Regions from separate parts of the Geodermatophilus sp. URMC 62 genome, predicted to be linked through region 2. Evidence: predicted binding sites of a transcription regulator. Region 2 holds the regulator's gene; each other region holds the start of a gene.

Region 1 (3,203 bases), 1.4 Mb from region 2:
GAGCCACCGGGGGCCACCGACCGAAGGCCACCGACCACGGGGCACCGACCACGGGCACCGCGGAGACCGTGGGGACCGCTCCGTTGCGGTCGGCGTCTGCCCCCTCCCTCGTCTCCCATGCCCCACCACCCGCGACGACGGCTCGACCGAGTGGCCGACCGCATGCCGGGGGGTCACGCCCGACTGCCCTCCTCCCGTTCCACGTGGAACGGGAGGAGGGTGCGGGATCAGGACGCGCCCGCCGGCGGGATCAGGCGGCGGGATCAGGCGGCGTGTTGCAGCAGGTGTGGTGGTCCGGTGCGGATCTCGGTGCCGTCGGGGCGCCAGGTGCGCCAGGTGCCGTCGGGTTGTCGTTCGATCCGGAAGCCGTGGTGCACCTTGGTGTGGTGCCGTTCGCAGAGCAGCGCGGCGTTGTCGATGTCGCTGGCTCCGCCGTTGACCCACTCCAGCAGGTGGTGGGCGTCGCACCACCAGGTCGGGGCGTCGCAGCCGGTGAACACACAGCCGCCGTCACGCACGTCCAGCGCGCGGCGGACGTGCGCCGGAAAGAAACGGGTGGCGCGGCCGTAGTCCAGCGGTTGCCCGTCGGGACCCATCACGATGCGGGTGACCTCGCCGTCGCAGGCGAGCCAGCGGGCGCGGGCGGCGGAGACGACCGCGCCGAAACCCATCGCCGCGGCCGCCGGTCCGGTGGCGGGGTCGGCCAGGTCGGCGATGCCGATGGTCACGAGGAGCTGGGACTTGTTGCGGCGCAGCAGCGGCAGGGATCCGGCGGCCAGGACGTTGTCGGCCAGCTGCACGAGCGCGTCACCCAGCTGCCCGGCGCGGGAGCGCTCCTCGGCGGCGGACCGACCGGTCTGCACGTAGGGCTCCAGGGCGGCCTGCAGCTTCTCCCCGCCCACGGCGTCGAGTTCACCGCGCAGGGACACCGACCCGTCTGCGTGCCGGGTCAGGTGCAGCCGCCGGCCCTCGGTGGGATCGGGCTCGGGTCCGTCGGGGTCCAGCCGGGCCAGGTAGCCGGCGACGACCCCGGCGAGCTCCCTGTGCGGCGTGCGCGCGGCCACCACGGCCAGCGCGGCGTCGACCTCGCCCAGGTCGACGCCCTGATCGGCCGCGGCCGCGGCGTTGTCCGGCTCGACGACCTGCGCGATCTCGGCGGCCTGACCGGCCGTGACCGTGCCCTCGGCGCACGCGGCGGCGACCGCCGGCAGCTGCTCGAGTGCCCGTCCGGTGCGCACCAGCCGGGCGGCCTCGGTCGGGGACAGGTGGCCGTGCCCGCGCAACCACGACGACATGGACCTCAGCCCGTCGTGCTCCGGCGCGGAGGCCAGCTCGCCCTGGCGCACCGCGTGCGCCAGGTGTGCGGCCAGTTTGTTGGCCGCGGCCAGCAGCACCCGGATCCGCTCGTTGAGCTGCGGGCCGAACATCGCGGCCAGGTCGTCGTCGCCGAGCGCGTCGATCGCTGCGAACAGCTCGTCCACGACACCTCCCACCACTCGATCAGATGTTCGAACACTACCGCAGCGGAGAGACTGGCGTGCGCTGTTTCCCCAGCTCAGGACGTTGTCCACAGGATCCGAGGACGTCTTGACACCGCTCGATGACTCCCTGACGCGACCACGGCCTGCCCTCCCGTGGAGAGCCGGCGACCCCCGGTGCCACAGCGGCCGCAGCCCTCGGGCTGCCGCCGTCGGCGACGGGGACGGGGACGGCGACGGGAACGGCGACGGCGACGGGGACGGGAACGGCGACGGGGACCGAGTCAGCGCAGCGGGCGGACCAGCCGGCCGATCGCGAGCTGGGCCAGCGGCGCATAGCCCACCACCACGGGCGCCGGGCCGCGGATCCGCAGGCCGGTGGTGCTGCCGCCGTCCGGCCCCTCGGCCACCCAGTGCAGCAGGTGCAGCCGCACCGGGCCGGCCGACACCGTCCACGACCAGCGCCGCGCCGGCTCGTCGACGGTCTCGACGACGAACGGCAGCGTCACCCCCAGCGGACCGCGCACCCGCCCCGACACCCCGGCCGCCAGCCGTGGCACGGGCACCTCGACTCCGGTGATCTGCGGCGCCCACGTCGGCCACCGGGCCGGCTCGGCGTAGCGCTCCCAGGCCTCCGCGGGGGCGAGCGGCCCGGTGGCGTGCAGGGTCAGGACGCTCACGGCGCCTCCTCGGTCAGCGGGACCACCCGGCACTGCACGACGACGGCGGTCAGCCCGTCAGGGGTCCCGGAGGCGTGCTCCTCCCCCGGCTCCCACAGCGCCGCCTCCCCGGTGGCCAGGACGCGGCGCCGGTCGTCCCCGCCCGACGCCCAGCCGGAGCCCGGGACGACCAGGAACAGCTGCCACAGCCGGGTCGGGTGCCGGCCGGCCGATCGTGCCGCCCGGAGCCAGCCGGACGACGTCGACGGCGACACCGTCCTGCGGCTCCAGCACTCGGGCCGCCGCACACAGCGACGCGCCGCTGCTCCCGTACGACGTCAGCGGACCGGACGGCAGGGGGAGCACCCTCATGCCGGCGGGCCGCCCAGCAGCAGCTGCCGCAGCAGGTGCAGCGCGAGGACGACGGAGCGCTCGCGCACCGCCGTCCGCGAGCCGTGCAGCCGCACCGACCGCGCCTGCTGTCCGGCCGGGCCGAGGACGCACAGGTGCACGGTGCCGACGGGCTTGTCCGGCGTCCCGCCGCCCGGGCCGGCGATGCCGGTGATGCCGACGCCGACGTCGGTCCCGAACCGCGCCCGCGCGCCCTCGGCCAGGGCCAGCGCGACCTGGGGGCTCACCGCGCCGAACTCGGCGAGCACCTCCCCCGGCACGCCGACGAGCTGCTCCTTGGCCGAGTTCGCGTAGGAGGTGATCCCGCCGAGCACCCACGCGGAGGAGCCGGGCCGCGCGATCAGCCGGGCGACGAGCAGCCCGCCGGTGCACGACTCGGCGGTGGCGATGGTCAGCCCCTGGTCCTCCAGCGCGCCGGCCACCAGGTCGTCGAGGGTGGGCCCCGTGGAGAACAGCGTGGCGGCGTACTCCTCGCCCAGGACGGCGACGAGCCGGTCGTAGGCGGGCTGGGCCTCCGGCGCGAAGCGGGTGACGATCTCCAGCTCGCCCTCGCGCAGGCAGGTGGTGATCTCCAGGCCGTCCAGCTCGGACTCGTGCGCGCGCAGGGTCGCCGCCAGCTGGGCCTCCAGTGTGCCCCAGAGCCGGACGGTCTCCT
Region 2 (3,203 bases):
GCTGGCCGACACCGGGGACAACAACGGCACCCGGGCCACCGTCGCGCTCATCGCTCTGCGTCCCGACGGCGCCACCGCGCTGTACCGGCTGACCTATCCCGACGGCGCGCACGACGCCGAGGCACTGCTGCTGGCCCCGGACGGCACCCCGTACGTGGTGACCAAGGAGGTCCTGGGCGCCAGCCACGTCTACCGGCCGGCCGCTCCGCTGGTGGACGGCGGCACCGTCGGGCTGGCCGACGTCGGCACGGTGTCCTTCACGCTGACCGGCACGCCCGGCGGCCCGGTCGGGCGTGCGGGCCAGCTGCTGGTCACCGGTGGCGCGGTCGCGCGTGACGGCAGCCGGATCGCGCTGCGGACCTACACCGACGCCTACGTCTGGCCGCTGGCCGGCTCCGACGTGCCGGGCGCGCTGGCCGGCGAGCCCGTGCGCGTCGCGCTGCCCGCGGAGCCACAGGGGGAAGCGGTCACCTTCACCGCCGACGGCGGCGCGCTGCTCGTCGCCGGGGAGGGCGTGCCCGGCGACGTCACGCTGGTCCCGGTGCCGGCTGCCACCGCGGCGTCGACGCCGGCTGCGCCGTCGGCCCCGGCCGATCCGTCGCTGGCGGGACTGCTCTCCGGCGACGGTGGCGGCCCCTCGCCGGTCACGGCCGGGCTGGTGGCCGCTGCCGTCGCAGCCGTCCTCGTCTGGATCGGCGGGCGGCTGCGCCGGCGGCGCGACCCGGCCGGCCCACCCGTCGGTCGGTGACCGGCCGACCCGCCCCCACGGGGCGGGTCGCTCAGCGAGCGGTGCGGCGTCAGACCCGGCGCAGCACCGTGACGACACGGCCGAGGATGGTCGCCTCGTCGCCCGGGATCGGCTCGTACGCCGGGTTGTGCGGCAGCAGCCAGACGTGCCCGTCGCGGCGCTTGTAGGTCTTCACCGTGGCCTCGCCCTCGAGCATCGCGGCCACGATCTCACCGTTCTCCGCGGTGGGCTGCTGGCGCACGACGACCCAGTCGCCGTCGCAGATGGCCGCGTCGACCATCGAGTCACCGGCGACGCGCAGCATGAACAGCGTGCCCTCGCCGACCAGCTCGCGGGGGAGGGGGAAGACGTCCTCGACCGCCTGCTCGGCGAGCACCGGGCCACCGGCGGCGATCCGGCCGACCAGGGGCACGTAGGTGGGCGCGCCGGTGTCGGCCGCGGGTGCGCCGGTGGGGGCAGTGGCGGGAGCGGCGGTCTCGCCCGGCGTCTCACCGGGCAGCCGGACGTCGAGCGCGCGGGGGCGGTTGGGGTCGCGCCGCAGCCAGCCCTTCTTCTGCAGCACCGAGAGCTGGTGGGCGACCGACGACGCGGAGGACAGGCCGACGGCCTCGCCGATCTCGCGCACCGAGGGCGGGTAGCCGCGGCGCTCGATCGAGTCGCGGATGACCTCGAGGACCCGGCGCTGCCGCTGCGTCAGGCCGTCGCCGGCCTCCGTGCGGTCGGGGAAGGTGCGGACCGCGCCGGTCCCCTCCCCACCCGCGCCGCTACCCGCGCGGCGGGACGTCCCGCCGGTGCGTGTGCGCTGGCCGGTCCCGCTCGTGCCCGCCACGTCTCCTCCTCGCCGGCCGTGCTGCCACGGCCCTCGTGTCCTGCTCCCGCCCGGCCGCGGTTCGTCGTTCAGGACCGCCGGCTGGACGGGACCGCCTCGGCGCCCGGAGGCGACGGCGGACGGGTGCTGGTCGGACGGTAGCGCCTCGGCGCCGGTACTTCAAACGTGTGTTCGAAACCCGCCAGGAGGTATCGGGGTCGACCCCGTCGGCGGGTTGCGCTAGGAATCGCACAGGCGTTCGATCGAACACGCGTTCGACCAGGTGGCACCGACGAGGAGGAGTGGGTCATGGGCACCGTGCGGCAGGACGTGCTGGAGTTCGACGCGACGGTCCGGGTCCCGTGGCGGCCGTCGCTCCGGCCGGGGGCCGGTGTCGGTGGCGGTGGCGGTGTCGGTGGCGGTGTCGGTGTCGGTGTCGGTGTCGGAGGTGTGGCGGCTGCCGGCCGCCCGGCCCGGCCGGCGGCGCCCGGAGCCCTGCCGGGCTCCGGCCCGCGGGTCGGCGGGCACCTGCGCCCCGTCCCCGACCACCAGGCCGCCGCGGCCGTGCGCACCGCCGGGCCGGCCACCGAGCGGCCCGGCGCCCGGCGCGACCCGGCCCGTCCGAGCGGGCGGCCGCTGCGCTCCGGTGCCACCGGTGGCCCCGTCCGCGGTGGCTGCGCGCCGGCCGCCGTGCGGCTGACCCGGCGGGGGCGGCGCCTCGTCACCGTGCTCGCCCTCGGCGGAGCGGTCGGTCTGGGCGCCTGGCTCGCGCCGCTGGTGGGCGGTGCCGACGGCGGACTGCGGCTCGCGGGGGAGAGCAGCGTCGTCGTCGAGCCGGGCGACACGGTGTGGTCGATCGCGGGGGAGGTCGCCGCGGACGGGGAGGACGTGCGCGTCGTGGTCGACGCCATCGAGGAGCTCAACGACCTCCGGGGCTCGTCCGTCGTGCCCGGCCAGGTCCTCCAGCTGCCGTGAGCGCGCGGTGCGGGGCGTCCGGGTCCGCCCTCGAGCTCCGGCAGACATGGACGAGAGGGCGGCGGCGAGTTCGTCAACCCTCCGCGCGAGGTCGCTCACCGGCCGGAGCAGTACCGGCACCTACGGTCGAGGACGTGTCAGCAGCCGTGAACAGCCGGGCCGCAGTCGTCTTCCGCTCGCCGCAGGACGTCGAGGTGTGCGTGGACGGCGCCTGGGCTCCCGGCGCCATGCTGGGCTGGCGGCACGACGAGCGCGGCGGCTGCCAGGCACAGGTGCGGTGGCGCGACGGGGGCGAGCCGACCTGGGTCGACCTCGCCGGTGTGCGCCTGCCCGAGCGGCACCTGTCCCTCGCGCACACCGCGTCGCCGTCCGAGCCACCGAGCGCCGAGGTCGGCGACCGCGACCGGCAGGACGGTGCGCCCCGTCCCGACGCGACCGTCGTGATGGCCGCGGTGCAGCCGGCACGCCGCACGTTCCGTGCCGGCCGCCGGCACGGCGCCGACGGCACCGCCGAGCAGCCCGCCGACGGGTCCGCCGCAGCGGGCCGGCACCGGGCGCCCGCCGACGGGTCCGCCGGTGCGGGCCGGCACCGGGCGCTCACGGCCGAGATGCCGGCGGTCGCCGTCGGCGCCCCCGCCGTTCCGGACGGCCCCGGCGCCTCCGCGGCGTCCT
Region 3 (3,203 bases), 4.4 Mb from region 2:
CGCGAGCATCTTGATGTTGGCGCCGGCACAGAACATCCGCTCCTTGGCGCTGGCGACCACGACCACCTTGGCCTCGGGGTGCTCGAACCGGATCCGCTGCAGCGCGTCGTGCAGCTCGATGTCGACGCCCAGGTCGTAGCTGTTCATCTTCAGCTCGTAGCCCGGCACGATCCCGCCGTCCTCGGCGACGTCGAGGGTGAGGGTCGCGACCTCGCCCTCGACCGACAGCCGCCAGTGCCGGTAGCGCTCGGGGGAGGTGTCGAAGGAGACCTCGGTGGTCGCGGCCGGCTCGGCGACGGGGGCCGGTCCCTCCGCCGTCGTCGAACGGTCGTCGAGGGTGGTCACGGCGCCTCCAGGGATGCGGGCGGATCGGCCCCGGAGGGCCTGCCGCGACCATCGTGTCGTGCTACACGACCTTGCGCAAGCAACGCGTCAGATGTAGACAAGTGGCGCAGGCCACGGACGTCGACGGAGGTCTCGGTGACCCCTGCGCACACCCTGCGGTGGGTGCACGAGGACGACCCCCGGTGGGACGCCGACCGCGAGCGGGTCTTCGCCTCCGTGCCCGAGGGCGTCTTCCGCACCGAGGCCCGCCGGCCGGGCGAGCGGCTGTCCAGCGACTGGTGGCGCGTCGAGCGCGACGGCGTCGTGGTCGGCTACGGCTGGCTCGACGACGTCTGGGGTGACGCGGAGGTGCTGCTCGCCGTCGAGGCGGGCGCGCGCGGCTCCGGCGTCGGGCTGTTCGCGATGCACCACCTCGAGGAGGAGGCCGCCGCCCGCGGCCTGAACTACGTGCTCAACGTGGTCCGCGACACCCACCCCGAGCGGGACGCGGTGACCGCCTGGCTGCAGCGCCGCGGGTTCTCCGCGGCCGAGGACGGCCGGCTCCGCAAGCGCGTCGGCGGTCGTGGCGCCGGCGGGGACGGCGCTGGTGCTGACGACGCGGGTGCCGACGGCGCCGGTGGTGCCGGTGGTGCCGGTGACGGCACCGAGAACGGCGGTGGGCGCGACGTCGGGCAGCGGCAGGACGGGCGGCCGGGCACCGGCGTGGCCACCCCGCCCTCCGGCGACCGGGAGGCGCGCTACCTCGCCGAGCGCGAACGGGCAGCCGGCCGGCCGCGGTCGTCCTCCGAGCCGGCTGCCGTGGGGGCCGACCGGGGGCCGGGTGAGGAGGAGAGCGGCGGCTACGTCGACCCCGAGCAGCACCGGTACTGACGTCGGTCGGGCCTCGTCCCGGACAGCGCGAGCCTCTGAGCTGCGGTTTTGTCGTCCACAGGTCTTGCCCGACCCCTCGTTCGAACGTATGATCGAACGCATGACGGCGGGGTCGGTGCGCGAGGTGTCCGAGGCGCCTGCGGTGCCCGACCTCGCGTCGCCGGCCGTCGGGTGGGCGGCCGGTCCGCTGGGTGAGGTGCAGGCCGCCGATCGGGAGATCTCCCGCCAGACGGCACGCCGCGCGCGGGCGCTCGCCGCGTTCGCCGTGACCCGGCCGGCCTCGGCCGACCGGGCGCAGGGTGAGCGTGGCGCGATGTCGGCCCAGCGGTGGGCGGCGCGGGCCGAGGTGCTGCGCCCGGTGAGCGAGTGGGCCACCCAGGAGCTCACGGTCGCCCTGGGCGTCACCGCGCAGCGCGCCGAGGCCGAGCTGGAGCGGTCGCTGCTCCTGGTCACCCGGCTGCCCCGGGTGCTGGCCGCGCTGGAGTCCGGGCTGCTGCACACCGGGCACCTGTGGTGCCTGCTGGAGCACGTGGCGCCGATCGCCGAGGACGCCCTGCGTGGTCGGGTGGAGCAGGAGCTGCTCGACTGGGTGGCGCGGCGGCAGCGGGTGACCACCCCCGGCCAACTCGGTGACCGGGTGCGGCGCGCGGTCGCGCAGCACAACGCCCGCGACGCCGCCCGCGACCTCGTGCAGGCGCTGCGGGAGCGCGGCGTCTCGGCCCGGCCCGAGCGCACGGTGGGCATGTCGGCGGTGACAGTGGTGTGCACCACCGCTGAGGCGCAGACGCTGCTGCGGGCGCTGTCGGCCTACGCCGACGCGCTGGAGCCCGACCCGGCCGACGCGCGCACCCGCGGGCAGAAGATGGTGGACTGCCTGATCGACCTGGTGCTGCGCCCCGGCGAGGGCGGGCTGCCGCCGGTGCAGGTGCCGTTGACCGTCGTCGCGTCGGTGCAGACCCTGCTCGGCGGGGACGGTGTCGGCGAGGTCGACGGGCAGCTGGTGCCCGCGGAGATGGCCCGCCAGCTCGCCCGCGCCTTCGCCGGCCTGGACCCCATCAGTGATGCAGCCGGCAGCGGCACCGACACCACCGGCACCGACCCCAGCGGCATCGACGCCGATGCCGGTATCCCGCCCGGCGCTGGTCCCGCCGGCACCAGGGCCGGTCAGACCATGGGCGCTGGCGAGCCCATCGGCGCCAGCGAGCCCATCGGCTCCGGCGAGCCCGTGGCCGTCGACGAGCGGCTGGCCGCCGACCGGTTCACGGACTCCCCGGGGCCCACGGACGTCGAGGGCGGCCCGGTCGAGCGGGCCGCCGCCGAGCTCAGCGCCGCGGACTTCGACCGCTGGCTCGACGAGCTGGTGCGCGAGGCCTTCGGCGACGACCCGGCACCCGGCGATCCCGCCTGGACACCGGGCCACCCACCCGACCCGGCCGGGGAAGCTGCGAGTGGCCCACCTGAGCGCGACGACGTCACTGCGCCCGCAGCCGGCAGTCCGCCAGCCGGTGGCTGGTGGGCGGCGGCCGACCGGGCCGTCGAGGACGCCGCCGCAGCCGTGCACACCGCCCGCCTCGCCCTGGGCGCCGCCCAGTGGATGGTGGCCACCGCCACGCGCGCCGACGCCGCCGAGGAGACCGCCTGGCAGACCAGCCCCGCCGGCCGGGTGAGCACCGCCCCCGACGCACTCGGCGCGCTGGCCGCCGCCACCCAGCGCACCGACCTCGCCGCCCTGCTGTCCGCCACCGCCGGCGGCGGACTGGCCGACCGGCCGCGCATCGCCCTCACCGACGCCGTCAGCGGCGCCCTGCTCGTCCTCACCGACCTGCCCGCACTGCGCCGCACCGCGCACTGCGGCACCCCCGCCTGCCGCCGCCGGCCCGAGACCTGCGGCCACGACCTGAGCGCCCGCCCCGGCCTGCGCGTCCCCGCCCCCACCGCCGGCTACCGGCCCACCGCGGCACTGGACCGCTACCTGCGCGCCCGCGACC
Region 4 (3,203 bases), 1.4 Mb from region 2:
GGTCGTCGGAGGAGTACGGCTTCCGGCCGGAGGGGGACCCCACCGGGACGGTGACGGTCCAGGGCGCCGAGGCCACCGTGTGGCGCGAGCGGGGGACCGTCAGCCTGCTGTGGCAGCGGCCGGACGGGCGGTGGGTCTCGCTGGTGGGGGAGGGCGCCCAGGCCGACACCGCGACACTCGTCGGGCTGGGCGGGTCGATCGTCGACCGGCCGCAGCCCGTGGGCCTGCAGTTCGGGCTGGCGCCGGCCGGCTGGTCGGTCGGCGGCTACGAGGAGAGCCGGAGCCTGGACCTGGTCAGCGACACCGACCCCGACTCTCTGCTGCGGCTGAGCCTCGTCGGCCCGCAGTACGCCGGCACGCTCGACGAGTTGCTGGAGGGGACCCCGCTGGCCGGCCCGCCGGAGCCGGTGACGGTCCAGGGGCTGCCGGGTCTGCTCGCCGCCGGCCGCGACGCGGGCGGTCCGGGCTCCTGGACGCTGGCCGGCCGGCTCCCGAACGGCCGGTGCTTCCTGCTGCTGGCGCCGCAGGAGCTGACCCAGGACCAGGTGCTGCAGATCGGAGAGCAGGTGACCGCGGACTCCTGACCGCGGACTCCTGACCGCGCACGTCGACCCTCCCGCCGTTCCACGTGCAACGGCGGGAGGGTGCGGGACTGCGGGGTCGGGGGTGCGCTCAGGCGGCGGGTTGCAGGAGTGGTGGTCCGGTGCGGATCTCAGTGCCGTCGGGGCGCCAGGTGCGCCATCGGCCGTCCGGTTGTCGTTCGATGCGGAAGCCGTGGTGGACTTTGGTGTGGTGCCGCTCGCACAGCAGGGCGGAGTTGTCCAGGTTCGTCTCGCCGCCGTCGAGCCAGTGCACCAGGTGGTGCACCTCCGCCCACCAGGTCGGGGCGTCGCACCCGGTGAACACGCACCCGCCGTCGCGCAGCTCCACCGCGCGCCGCAGGTGGCGGTCGGCGAGGCGCTGTTCGCGGCCGAGGTCGAGGGGTGCCCCGTCGGGGCCGAACACGACTCGGCTCACGGTGCTGTCGCAGGCCAGCCAGCGGGCGCGGGCGGCAGAGATGGTCGCGCCGAAGCCCATCCGCCCCGTCGCGGGGCCGGTGGCCGGGCCGGCCAGGTCGTCGAGGTCGATGACGACGGCGACGTGTGGCTTCACCGTGCGCAGCGTGGGGAGAGTGCCGGCGGCGAGGGCGTTGTCGGCCAGCTGCACGAGGGCGTCGGCCTGCTGCTGGGCGCGGGTGCGATCGTCGCCGGCGCACCGGCCGGCCTGCACCAGCGACTCCAGCGCCGCCTGCAGCTTCTCCCCGCCGATCGCGTCGAGCTCCCCGCGGAGGGACAGCGACCCGTCGGCGTGCCGGGCCATGGACAACCGGCGGCTCTCGGTGGGGTCGGGCTCGGGTCCGTCGGGGTCGAGCCGGGCGAGGTAGCCGGCGACGACCTCGGTGAGCTCCTTGTGCGGCTTGGCGGCGGCCACCACGGCCAGTGCGGCGTCGACTTCCCCGAGGTCGACGTCCTGCGCGGCGGCCTTCGCCGCGTTCTCCGGAGCGACGATCGGCGCGATGGCGGCGACCTGCTCGCCGGTCACCGCCCCGGCCGAGAAGGCACCCTCGACCGCGGGCAGCTGTTCCAGCGCCCGGCCCGTCGTCACCAGCCGGGCAGCGGCAGCGGAGGAGACGTGTCCGTGCCCGCGCAGCCACGACGCCATGCTCTTCAGCCCGTCGTGCTCGGCGGCCTGGGCCAGCTCCCCCTGTCGCACTGTCCGGGCCAAGAGCGCGGCCAGCTTGTTGCTGGCCGTCAGCAGCATTCGCAGGCGGGCGTTGAGCTGCGGGCCGAACACGACGGTCAGGTCGTCGTCGGCGAGGGCGTCGATGACCGCCAGTAGCTCGTCCACGACACCTCCCGATCCGTTCGAACACCTGTGCGAAGAATATCGCAGTCGACAGGCCCTGGCCACCTGAATTCGCAGGTCAGAGCTCCGTCCACAGATCCGCCGGACCGCTTCACGTGAGTGGGAGAGCGTGACTGTGGACGACCGCAGGAACAGCCCGAGCGCTGCTCGAGGCGCCGCTACCGCGAGTCGGCGGGACGCGGACCGTCGGTGGGGTGGGGCAGGCTGCGACCACCGTCCCGACGTCCAGGAGGTCCGTGTGGGCACCGTCGTCCGCATCCCGTTCGACGTGACCGGCTTCGAGCCCGAGCCGCTGGCGCTCGGCGAGCCCGGCCCGGTCGCCTTCGGGCGGGTGACGCTGCGCAAGACCTTCTCCGGCGCCCTCACCGGCACCAGCGTGGTGACCATGACGTCGGTCAGCGTCGGGGAGACGCCCGCCGGCTACACCGCCGTCGAGCTGATCACCGGCGCGCTGGACGGTCGCGCCGGCACCGTCGTCCTGCAGCACAGCGGCGTGGTCGACGGGGCGGACTCCCGGGCGTCCGGCGTAGTGCTGCCCGGCACCGGCACGGGGGAGCTGGCCGGGCTGCGCGGCACGGTCGAGCTCACCCACGACGAGTCCGGTGCCGTCCTCGTACTCGACTACGAGCTGGGCTGACCGCCACCGGGTGTGGTGGGCTGCCTGACATGAGCATCCCGCCGATGACCGCCTGGCCGACCACCGAGCCGGCCGACGTCGAACTGGTCAGCGGCGACGCGCGGCTCGCCGTCGACCTGCGGGGCGGCGGGCTGCGCGCGCTGACCGCCGGCGGGTGGGACGTCCTCGACGGCTACCCGGCCGGCACCGTCCCCGTCGGGCGGCGTGGCGGCGTCCTGCTGCCCTGGCCCAACCGGCTGCGCGACGGGCGGTGGACGTGGGAGGGCCGGCAGCTGCAGCTCGACGTCGCCGCCCCCGGCAAGCCCGCCGCGCACGGGCTGGTCACCTGGCAGCGGTGGGAGGTGCTGGCCCGCCACTCCGACGCGCTCACCGTGGGCACCGTCGTCGAGGCACGGCCGGGCTACCCGTTCCGGCTGGCCGCCGCCGTCGACACCCTGCTGGCCCCCGACCGGCTCACCGTCACCGTGCGCGTGCGCAACGCCGGCGACCGCCCGGCGCCGTTCGGCGCCGGCATGCACCCCTACCTGTCGGTCGGCGCCACCGGGGACGGCGGGATCGGCGACGCCGAGCTCACCGTCCCCGCCCGCACCGCGCTCGACCTCGACGGCGGCCTGCCCACCGGCACCCGCCGTCCCTTCGACGGCGCCGTCGGCCGGATCGG

Evidence for each region. The regulator LexA, encoded in region 2, represses DNA repair genes until DNA is damaged. The targets are predictions, from matches to a motif close to TCGAACANNTGTTCGA.
Region 1: a site for LexA is predicted at 1,497-1,512, ahead of ACU616_RS08510 (DUF222 domain-containing protein). Genes of this name have one in related genera too.
Region 3: a site for LexA is predicted at 1,296-1,311, ahead of ACU616_RS23005 (DUF222 domain-containing protein). Genes of this name have one in related genera too.
Region 4: a site for LexA is predicted at 1,905-1,920, ahead of ACU616_RS08355 (DUF222 domain-containing protein). Genes of this name have one in related genera too.

Annotation. Positions count from the first base shown of each region.
Region 1 is NZ_JBRFHY010000001.1:1,782,654-1,785,856, reverse strand. It holds gene ACU616_RS08510 (DUF222 domain-containing protein) at 264-1,481, opposite strand; gene ACU616_RS08505 (SRPBCC family protein) at 1,763-2,158, opposite strand; gene ACU616_RS08500 (hypothetical protein) at 2,155-2,412, opposite strand; gene ACU616_RS08495 (competence/damage-inducible protein A) at 2,506-3,203, opposite strand, start outside.
Region 2 is NZ_JBRFHY010000001.1:338,301-341,503, reverse strand. It holds gene ACU616_RS01585 (hypothetical protein) at 1-748, shown strand, start outside; gene lexA (transcriptional repressor LexA) at 798-1,577, opposite strand; gene ACU616_RS01575 (LysM peptidoglycan-binding domain-containing protein) at 1,866-2,531, shown strand; gene ACU616_RS01570 (hypothetical protein) at 2,666-3,203, shown strand, end outside.
Region 3 is NZ_JBRFHY010000001.1:4,785,726-4,788,928, reverse strand. It holds gene boxC (2,3-epoxybenzoyl-CoA dihydrolase) at 1-345, opposite strand, end outside; gene ACU616_RS23010 (GNAT family N-acetyltransferase) at 481-1,215, shown strand; gene ACU616_RS23005 (DUF222 domain-containing protein) at 1,316-3,203, shown strand, end outside.
Region 4 is NZ_JBRFHY010000001.1:1,747,455-1,750,657, forward strand. It holds gene ACU616_RS08350 (hypothetical protein) at 1-584, shown strand, start outside; gene ACU616_RS08355 (DUF222 domain-containing protein) at 673-1,887, opposite strand; gene ACU616_RS08360 (DUF3224 domain-containing protein) at 2,144-2,542, shown strand; gene ACU616_RS08365 (aldose epimerase family protein) at 2,572-3,203, shown strand, end outside.